3 regions of the Streptomyces sp. 6N223 genome follow, and region 2 is predicted to be linked to each of the others. Evidence: riboswitches for the same ligand, from Rfam matches in the RefSeq annotation. Region 2 holds a riboswitch; each other region holds the start of a gene.
The links. A riboswitch is a leader RNA that binds a small molecule or an ion and turns the genes downstream of it on or off. The one in region 2 is predicted to bind cyclic di-AMP.

Region 1 (3,265 bases), on a different contig from region 2:
GCAACATGGCGCACCTGGTGCGCACCCCAGAGGAGGCGGCGCTCTACTTCACGCTGCCGATCATGTTCGTGCTGGTCTTCGGCTACGTCTTCGGCAACGGCATGTCCGTGGCGGGCGGAGCCGACGGCGGCGGGGGCTACCGGGAGTTCCTGCTGCCGGGCGTCTTCGCCATGACCATGCTCTACGGCATGGGCGCGACCGGCGGCCAGCTCGCAACGGACGCCTCGCGCGGCGTCGTGGACCGCTTCCGCGCCATGCCGGTGGCCCGCTCCGCGCTGCTGACCGGGCGCGCCGCGGCCGACCTGCTGCGGGCGCTGACGGAGATGACGGTGCTGCTGGTCTGCGGCCTGCTGGTGGGCTGGGAGTGGCACCGGGGCGCGGGACGGGCGCTGCTGGCCGTGGCGCTGCTGATGATGCTGCGCGTGGCGGTGACCTGGATCGGCATCTACCTGGGGCTGGTGCTCGGCAACGCCGAGACGGTGGGCGCGGTCGTCTTCCCGCTGGCGTTCCCCTTCACCGCCCTGTCGAACGTCTTCATGTCGCCGGAGCTGATGCCGGACTGGCTCGGGGCCGTCTCGGAGTGGAACCCGCTGTCGGCGACGGTGGCGGCGATCCGCGAGCTGTTCGGCAACCCGGGGGTCGGCGGCGAGTCGTGGGCGGCGGACCACGCGATGCTGCTGGCGGTGGCGTGGCCGGTGGCGCTGACGGCGCTGTTCGCGCCGCTCGCGCTGCGCCGGTACCAGCGGCTGGGCCGCTGATACCGGCGCGGGTTGAGGAGCGTGGCGTTGCTCAGATGGTGACGCCGTTGGCCCGCAGGTAGGCCAGCGGGTCGATGTCGGAGCCGTACTCCGGGCCGGTCCGCACCTCGAAGTGCAGGTGCGGGCCGGTGACGTTGCCGGTGGAGCCGGAGAGGCCGATCTGCTCGCCGGAGGCCACCTGCTGGCCGACGCCGACGGAGATGGAGGAGAGGTGGGCGTACTGGCTGTAGTGGCCGTCGGGGTGCAGGATGACGACCTCGTTGCCGTACGCGCCGCCGTCGCCCGCCGAGACGACCTCGCCGGAGCCGATGGACACCACGGGCGTGCCGGTCGCGACGGGGAAGTCGACGCCGGTGTGGTAGCCGGAGGACCACATCGAGCCCGCGACGCCGTAGGCGGTGCCGAGCGGGCCCTGCACCGGGGCGGTGAAGCCGGAGGCGGTCTCGGCCGGGGCCGAGGCGTCGGCGGTGTCCTCTGCCGGGGCGGACGAGGTGGTGGTCAGGGTCAGCTCCTGGCCGGGCAGGATGAGGTCCGGGTTGGAGCCGATGACGTCGCTGTTGGCGTCGTAGAGCGCCTTCCAGCCGCCGTCGACGGCCTGCGCCCTGGCGATCGTGGACAGGGTGTCGCCGGCGGCGACGGTGTAGGTCGTGTCGTCCGGGGCGGCGTTCGCCACGCCGGCGCCGACCAGCGGCAGCGCCAGGCCGGCGCCGCCGACCGTGAGTATGAGGGAGACGCGGGATATGCGGCGGGTGCCCTGACGGCGGTGTCGTCCGCGTGCGGACATAGGTGTGCTCCTCCTCCTACGCCTGCGAGGTGAGCTGTCGGGTTCGGGCCGGAGTCGCCCGGTCGCGGCGTCGGTGACGCCGTGACTTCACCCCAAGCCGTGGCGCGCGCTGCACGGTGCGCGGTGCGCGTACGGCGAAAGTGGGTCCCCCGCTCCTGTCACGCGGAATGGCAGCTTCTCCGCCCCCGGTGACAGGATTCGGCGTCCGGCGGCGGCCCGCCGCGGGGTGCGGCGCGGCCAGCACCGTAAACCGCGGATTTCCGGCGAGACAAGAACCATGAGCTGTCGGGGCATGACCACCCATGATCGGACATGATCCCCCGCGGCGAATGCGGGCAAAGCAGAGGAATTCCGGGAAACGCCAAGGGGCCCGCATCGCCGCGCACTTGGGGGCGGCGTTTCGGGCGGGTGGCGATTCGCGAGGGGTGGCGTTCAGCGCATAAAGTGAATTCGGTCACCACCTCGGGGCCAAGGCTCTTAATTTTCCAGGATGTTGCAGAATGTCCGAAACGCCGCAAGTGCGCCGTGCCGTCGTCATCGACTACTCGTCCGCCTGGGTCCAGCGGGGTGCCGAGATCGGCGCGCAGCTGATGGAGCTGCTGGCGCCGCACGCGCTGCGCGTGGATCACATCGGCAGCACCGCCATCCCCGGCATGGCCGCCAAGGACGTGCTCGACATACAGGTGAGCGTCGCCGACCTGGACCGGGCGGCCGAGGCGTTCGACGCGCCGCTGGCGGGGCTCGGCCTCACCCGCTGGCCCTACGAGCGGGACCACGTGCCGGCCGGGCGGAACGACAACCCGGCGCGCTGGGCCAAGCGGCTGTGGTCCCGGCGCGGACACCCGGACGGCAACGTCAACCTCCACGTGCGGCTGCGCGGCTCGCCGAACGAACGCCTCGCGCTGCTGTTCCGCGACTGGTTCCGCGCCCACCCCGAGCTGGCGCCGGCGTACGGCCGCTTCAAGCGGGTGCTGGCGGAGGCGGTGCCCGACCTCGACACCTACACCGACGTCAAGGACCCGGTCGTCGACCTGTTGGTGGAGCTCGGCGAGTCCTGGGCGGCCCGGACCGGCTGGCGGCCCTGAGCGCCGCGCGCGTCAGAGGATCAGAAGAACAGCCAGGTGCCGTCCAGGCCCCGCTGGCCGGCCCCGTCGGCGCTCCAGTCGCACACCCCGTCGGGGAAGATCCGCCGCAGCCGCCGCTCCTGCTCCTCGGTCATCGCGACGCCGTAGGAGCCGGGATCGACCGGCGCGAGCCGGCAGACGATCACGTCGTTCTCGATCCCCGCGCCCGCGACCATGCGGGGCGAGCCGTAGACCGGGTACTCGGCGTTGCAGCGGGTCGTGCCGGCACCCGGCTCCTGGCGTTCCACGATCTTGACGCCCTCGCGGGTCCAGCACGCCTCGACCAGGTCCGGCGGCCGGTTGCGGATCACCCGCTCCGGGCCCGTGCCGGGCGCGCGGTCGGCGCGGATCGCGGTCAGCCAGGCATCCATCTGGTCCAGTGCCTCGGCGAGGATCGGGTTGCCGGTGGTGAAGCCGCCGTGGCTACCGTCCTCGACGAGCATGACCTGGTTCGCGGAGGTGCCGTTGGCCAGTTCGAGGCGTTCGCGCGTGGCGAAGGAGTGGAAGCTCATGTGGATGTCGCCCTGGCGCTCCAGGTCCCGGTACTCGCGCAGGTCGATGATCGGCATCCCGGCCAGCCCGCCGCCGCCGTTGAGGAG
Region 2 (3,265 bases):
GCTGAGCTTCAGGCCGCGCGCGTATCGTCTCCGCGTCTCTCCGGCGCACACCAGGCTAGAGGAGTCCTAGAGGAGTCGATGTCGGTGAGGGCCCGCCGCCGGGCGTTGAGGCACAAGCGGTCGGCATCTCCTGCGTTCCGGCCGATTGTGCCTACCCCCGTCGCTCGGCGCGGAGCCTCACACGCCACGAGTGTGACGCAGCGGCGCTGCCGAATCGATGCAGCGACGATGTAGGGACGATGAACAGATGGCGGGACATGTGGAGGCCGACGGCCCCGGCGTCGGGGGGAGTCACCAGGGCCGTCGGCGTCTTGGCGGTGGGGGGACGCGCGCGCGGGGAGCGGGAGCGGGTCAGATGGTGAGGCCCTTGTCGCGCAGCCAGGCGAGGGGGTCGACGGGGTCGCCGCCGCCCGGGCGGACCTCGACGTGGAGGTGGGGACCGCTGGAGTTGCCGGTGGAGCCGACGTTGCCGATGACGTCCTCGGTGACGACCTCCTGGCCGACGCTGACGTTCATCGAGGACAGGTGGCAGTACCAGACCTCGGTGCCGTCCTCCAGCTCGACGATGATGCGGTAGCCGTAGTCGCCCGCCCAGGCGGCCTCGGCGACGACGCCGGTGTGGATGTTCTTGACGGGGGTGCCGGTGGGGGAGGCGAAGTCCTGGCCGGTGTGGGTGGAGGACCAGTAGGAGCCGGACTCGCCGAAGCTGGAGGTGAGGGTGTAGTCGGAGAGCGGGATGGTGTAGCTCTCGCGGAGCCGGCGCAGCCGCTCCTCCTCCTCGCGGCGCTGGCGTTCCAGCTCCTCCTGGCGCTGGCGTTCCAGCTCGGCCTGGCGCTCGGCCTCGGCCTGGGCGGCGGCTTCCTGTGCGGCGGCCGCCTCGGCCTCGGCAATGGCGGCCTCGCGGGCCTCGGCGTCGGCGTTGGTCTCCTGCTGGTCGGCCTGCTGGAGGATGCGGGCTCGCAACGCCTCGCCCGCGTCGGTCTGGCCCGCCTCGACGTCGGCCTCGGTGATGCCGGCGGTGGTGAAGGGCGCCTGCGCCACCATCTCGGCGTGGGTGTCGGGCGTGGAGTCGGAGCCGGAGCCGGAGCCCTGGCCGGGGACGATGCCGTTGATCAGCGGGATGCTGTCCTGGATGGCCCTGACCCGGTCGGCGGCGCCGTCGAGGCCGGGGACGGCGGCGCCGTCCTCGTTGGCCGTGGCCATGCCGCCGGCGCCGACCGCCGCTATGACGCCGACGCCGAGGACGGCGCGGCTGCGGGCGATGGTGCCGCCGCGGCTGCGGGTGACGCGGTGGCGGCCGCGTATGGGGGGGAGGTCGTCGTCGCCGCCCGGGTTCCACTCGCCGGTGGCGGTGGGGGCGAGGCTCGCCGGGGCGTCGAACGCCGCGAGGTCGGTGAGCTGGTCGTGCGGGTGGAGACCGTCGAGACCGTCGAGGCGGCCGAGCCCGTCGAAGCCGTCGAAGCCGTCGCCGGGAGGAGGGCCGGCGTCGGGGCCGGGGCCGTAGGGGTCGTCCGAGCCCGGGCCGGTGGAGCCGTACGCCTCGTGCGGGCCGTACGCCTCGTGCGGGGCGAACGAGCCGTGCGGGCCGTAGGGGTCGTGGGGTTCGGGTATGCCGGGCGTGGCCACCGTGGCGGTGTGGGGGTCGGCGTAGGCGGTGGCCGTTCCGTGCCCGCCGTACGTGACGTGTGTGCCATGGGGGTCTTCGCTGGAGCCCGCATAGGCGTACGGATGGGGATCCGTGTCCGCGGGGGCGGCATACCGGTTCGACGCCACGGAGGCGCTCTCCTTTCCTTCCTTCGCCTACCGGGTTAGCTGACGGGTTCGGAGCAGGAAGGTCTCCTACGAGCGGCAGGCGGCGGTGGCTGCCAGCTGCCCGATTCACCCCGGATGATGGTTCCCCGGTTCCTTTGGTGCAGTTGTGACGCACGCGCCAGATTCGGCGACGGAGCACGGTGCCGTCCTTGCGACGACAGTGACGACCGCGCTGCGTTATCGAACGTTAATAGACGGGCTCGCCAGATTCCAAGGGCCTACGCGAAATAAAACCCTGTCTTGGCCAGGACTTTCAGCCCACAAGCCCTGCAAACCGGGCATAACTTCAGAGGAAATGTAGTCCGCTTCGCGCCGGACTGATACCTGATCGAGCGTCAGTTGTTATGGAGCGGCGCGCACTCGCTACTCCTAGTCACCTCCCCGCCTCGCGGATACCGTGGTTCCCATGGCCGCCGATTTCTCGTCTCCCTTCCTGACCGTCATGACCACCACTGACAGCGAGGAGGTTGCCGAACGTCTCGCCCGCGGCGCGGTACAGGCTCGGCTGGCCGCGTGCGCGCAGATCGACGGGCCGATCCGGAGCGTGTACCGGTGGCAGGGCGCCATCGAGAGCGAGCCGGAGTGGCGGGTGCTGTACAAGACGACGGCCGCCCGGTACGAGGCGCTGGAGGCACACATCAGGAGCGAGCACGGCTACGCCACGCCGGAGATCATCGCGACGGGGGTGGTCCGGGGCAGCGCGGACTATCTGGCGTGGCTGGAGGAGGAGACGCGCGAGGCCGACGTGGACTGAGCGGCGTTGTCAGTGGCGTGCGGCACGATGAACGGCATGAGCAACGACACACGCCCCATGCTCACCATCACCACCGTCAACATCAGCGCGCCCGACCCTCCCGCCCTCGCCCGCTTCTACCACCGGCTGCTCGGGTACGAGATCGCCGTCGAGGAGCCGGGCTGGGTGCTGCTGCGGGATCCGCGGGGCGGGATGGCGCTGGCCTGCCAGAGCGAGTCGGACTACGCCCGGCCGGCGTGGCCCGCGAGTCCGGGCGAACAGCAGATGATGATGCACCTGGAGATACGGGTCGAGGACCTGGACGTGGCCGTCGCCCACGCCACCGCGTGCGGGGCCACGCTCGCCGCGAGCCAGCCGCAGGACGACGTGCGGGTCTGCCTCGACCCGGCGGGGCACCCGTTCTGCCTGTGGGTCGAGGGCTGAGGCCGTCGAGGCGTCCTCCCCCAGGCCACGGGTGGGCACACCACGGGCGTCGCGAGGCGAACGCCCCTTAGGCGAACGCCAGTAGGCGAACGCCCAGTCGTGCGCGGGTCAACGACCCGGCAAGTCCAGCGCCTCCCGCCAGCCCGCGCCCTCGGCGAGGAGAGAATTGCCCACAGCCTCACGGCAGTTCCAGGGCGATCCATGGTGAAACGCCCCGGATTCCGGGAAGGGGCCAGGTAGACGAAGCGAACGCCCAGCGAGGGGCAGGGAGGCCCG
Region 3 (3,265 bases), on a different contig from region 2:
GGGCCGGGGCACCGGTCTTGATCTGGCCGCAGTTGGTGGCGACGGCCAGGTCGGCGATCGTGACGTCCTCGGTCTCGCCGGAGCGGTGGGACATCATGCACGCGAAGCCGTTGTGCTGCGCCAGCTCGACGGCGTCCAGGGTCTCGGTCAGGGAGCCGATCTGGTTCACCTTCACCAGCAGGGCGTTGGCGGCCTTGGAGTCGATGCCGCGCTGGAGCCGCTCGGGGTTGGTGACGAACAGGTCGTCGCCGACGATCTGGAGCCGGTCGCCGAGCTGCGCGGTCAGCGTCTGCCAGCCCTCCCAGTCCTCCTCGCTCAGCGGGTCCTCGATGGACACCAGCGGGTAGGCCTGCGCCAGCTCGGCGTAGTAGGAGGTCATCTCGGCGGCGGTGCGGGAGGTGCCCTCGAAGACGTAGGAGCCGTCCTTGTGGAACTCGGTCGCGGCGACGTCCAGCGCGAGCGCGATGTCCTGGCCCGGCGTGTAGCCCGCCTTCTGGATGGCCTCGACGATCAGGTCGAGCGCCTCGCGGTTGGAGCCGAGGTTCGGCGCGAAGCCGCCCTCGTCGCCCAGGCCGGTGGCCAGCTGCCGCTTCTTCAGCACGGACTTCAGCGTGTGGTAGATCTCCGCGCCCCAGCGCACCGCCTCGGAGAATGACTCGGCGCCGATGGGCGCGATCATGAACTCCTGGATGTCGACGTTGGAGTCCGCGTGGGCGCCGCCGTTGAGGATGTTCATCATCGGCACGGGCAGCAGGTGGGCGTTGGGCCCGCCGAGGTAGCGGAAGAGCGGCAGGTCGCGGGACTCGGCGGCGGCGTGCGCCACGGCGAGGGAGACGCCCAGGATGGCGTTCGCGCCCAGCGCCGACTTGTCGGCGGTGGCGTCGAGGTCCAGCATCGCCTGGTCGATCAGGCGCTGCTCGGTGGCGTCGTAGCCGACGAGCTCCGGGCCGATCTGCTCGCTGACGGCCAGGACCGCCTTCTCCACGCCCTTGCCCTGGTAGCGGCCGGAGTCTCCGTCGCGCAGCTCCAGTGCCTCGAACGCCCCGGTGGAGGCGCCGGAGGGCACGGCGGCGCGGCCTCGGCTGTGGTCGTCGAGGTGGATCTCGACCTCGACCGTCGGATTGCCTCGCGAGTCGAGGATCTCCCGGGCTACGACGACGTCGATGGACGACACGAGGGTCTCCTTACGGGTACGGCTGACGGGTCAGGTGGTCCGGGTGAGAGCCTAACCGGCCCGGGGCCGGGCGTCGGCCCCTACCCGCCAGGTGCACGCCGTTTTTGTTTAATCGCGGAAGAAAACCCGGTGCAGGGCGCGTGAACGCCCCGCACCGGGTCATCCGGGTAATGAAGTGGCCGATCGGCTCAGAGGCTCAGCTCCTGGCCCGGGTAGATCAGGTTGGGGTCGCCGCCGATGACGGACTCGTTGTCGGCGTAGACCTGCTCCCAGGTGGTGCCGTGGGCGGCGGCGATGGACGACAGGGTGTCGCCCGCGGCCACCGTGTAGCCGGAGCCGGACCCGGACGACTGCACCGGGGCCTCCTGCTCCGGCTCGGCCGGGGCCTCGACGGCGCCGGTCCCGGACGGGTCGATCGCGGGAGCCTCGCTGCCGGCGGTCAGGCCGGCCTGGGGACCGCAGACCGGCCAGGCGCCCGGGCCCTGCATGGAGAGCAGCACCTCGGCGGCGGCGATCTGCTGGTCCTTGGTGGCGAGGTCGGCGCGGGCGGCGTACTGCGTGCCGCCGGCCGCCTCCCAGCTCGACTGGGTGAACTGCAGGCCGCCGTAGAAGCCGTTGCCGGTGTTGATCGACCAGTCGCCGCTGGACTCGCACTCCGCGACGGCGTCCCAGGTCTCGACGGAGGCGGCCTCGGCACTGCCGGCGGCCATGAAGGGAATCGCGACCGCGGCCCCGGTGACGCCGGCTGCCGCGACGATGCGGGATGACTTGGACGGACGGCGGTGACGGCCCTTGCCCGTGAACAGCATGACGTTCCTTCTCACCGACGCCTACGAGGTGAGCTGTCGGGTTCGGGCCGGTGAGTGGCCCGGCCGGGACGGGCGGTACGCGGGTGCGTTCCGCCGCCTCGGCTTCACCCCAGCCGCTCGATGGGCTCGAACGGCGTCCACGCGCGTGGCGCGTGGCGGGTCCCCCGCTCCTGCCTGCGGTGGTGGCGCGTTGATAGTTCAGGTGGGCCGGCGGCAGGACTCGGCGTGGCGGCCCGGACGCCCGGCACGGTGCCGGGCGCTCGGGACACTAGACACACCGGAGCTAACGGTTCAAGAACGATCAAGATCATGCGAAAAGGGGGCACTTGACGGTTAGAACTGCCAATCGGCGCAGGTCAGCGGGGATGTGGGCACGGGGGAACTGTCGGACACACCCACCGGAGGACGAGATGATGGTCACACCGGATCGCATGTGAAATCGCTCTGACACCCCTGGAGCTAACGTCCCGTAACGGTCAAGTCCAGCCGCTGGCCCGGGAGTATATGGTCGGGATCGTCGCCAATGACCGTTTTGTTCTCCTGGTAGAGCGCGGCCCAGCCACCCGGCAGCCCGAACGCGGCGGCGATGCCGGAGAGCGTGTCGCCGCGGCCGACGGCGTAGCCGCGCTCCTCGGCGGGATCGGGCGCGCCGCGGTGCCGGCCGCCCGTGCCGTGACGATACGCGCCGGCGCCGTCCTCGGCGGACGGCCCGGCGGTCCCGGCGTCCGGGCCGTCGCCCCCACCGTCGCCCGCGTCGGCGCCTTGACCGGGCCCGGTGCCGGTGCCGTCGGCCCCCGGGCTGGTTCCCGCGTCACCGGCGCCACCGGCGGTCTCACCGGCGTTCTCACCGTCTCCAGAGGCGTCGGCGCCTTCCGGGGGCGTGGCGTCGTCCCCGGCGCCACCGGAGGCATCGGTGCCGCCGCCCTCGGGATCCCCGGCGCCCTCCGCATCACCCGGGGCCTCGGCGTCATCGGCACAACTCCCGGAGTCGGCGCCGCCGGAGGCGTCGGCGCCATCCGTGCCGTCGGCCTCGCCGAGGAGCCCGCTGCCGCCGAGCAGGCCGCTGCCGCCGGAAGCTCCGTCGGTGGTTCCGGTGCCCGCCGCGTCCTCCGCGTCCTGCGTCACGCCGGAGAGTCCGGCGGCGCCTGAGCCGAGGGACGACGAGTCGCCGCCGACGCCGGCCGGGCACTCCTCGGCGCCCGCCTCGCCCGCGCCCCCGGCCTGCCCGCCGCCGGACCCGTCCCGCTCCTCGCGGTACTCCCGCCACAGGCCGGACATCAGG

Region 1: it holds a riboswitch for cyclic di-AMP, as region 2 does, so the genes downstream of both, ACTWQH_RS09670 (M23 family metallopeptidase) here and ACTWQH_RS27345 (M23 family metallopeptidase) in region 2, are expected to answer to the same signal.
Region 3: it holds a riboswitch for cyclic di-AMP, as region 2 does, so the genes downstream of both, ACTWQH_RS29655 (LysM peptidoglycan-binding domain-containing protein) here and ACTWQH_RS27345 (M23 family metallopeptidase) in region 2, are expected to answer to the same signal.

The regions. Positions count from the first base shown of each region.
Region 1 covers NZ_JBQQCA010000011.1:15,897-19,161, reverse strand. The annotation lists gene ACTWQH_RS09675 (ABC transporter permease) at 1-758, shown strand, start outside; gene ACTWQH_RS09670 (M23 family metallopeptidase) at 790-1,542, opposite strand; cyclic di-AMP (ydaO/yuaA leader) riboswitch at 1,548-1,725, opposite strand; gene ACTWQH_RS09665 (GrpB family protein) at 2,043-2,627, shown strand; gene ACTWQH_RS09660 (DUF6351 family protein) at 2,648-3,265, opposite strand, start outside.
Region 2 covers NZ_JBQQCA010000059.1:11,652-14,916, reverse strand. The annotation lists gene ACTWQH_RS27350 (hypothetical protein) at 1-51, opposite strand, end outside; gene ACTWQH_RS27345 (M23 family metallopeptidase) at 352-1,773, opposite strand; cyclic di-AMP (ydaO/yuaA leader) riboswitch at 1,783-1,952, opposite strand; gene cutA (divalent-cation tolerance protein CutA) at 2,219-2,566, shown strand; gene ACTWQH_RS27335 (VOC family protein) at 2,603-2,989, shown strand.
Region 3 covers NZ_JBQQCA010000072.1:10,986-14,250, reverse strand. The annotation lists gene eno (phosphopyruvate hydratase) at 1-1,174, opposite strand, end outside; gene ACTWQH_RS29655 (LysM peptidoglycan-binding domain-containing protein) at 1,363-1,983, opposite strand; cyclic di-AMP (ydaO/yuaA leader) riboswitch at 1,987-2,181, opposite strand; gene ACTWQH_RS29650 (LysM peptidoglycan-binding domain-containing protein) at 2,443-3,265, opposite strand, start outside.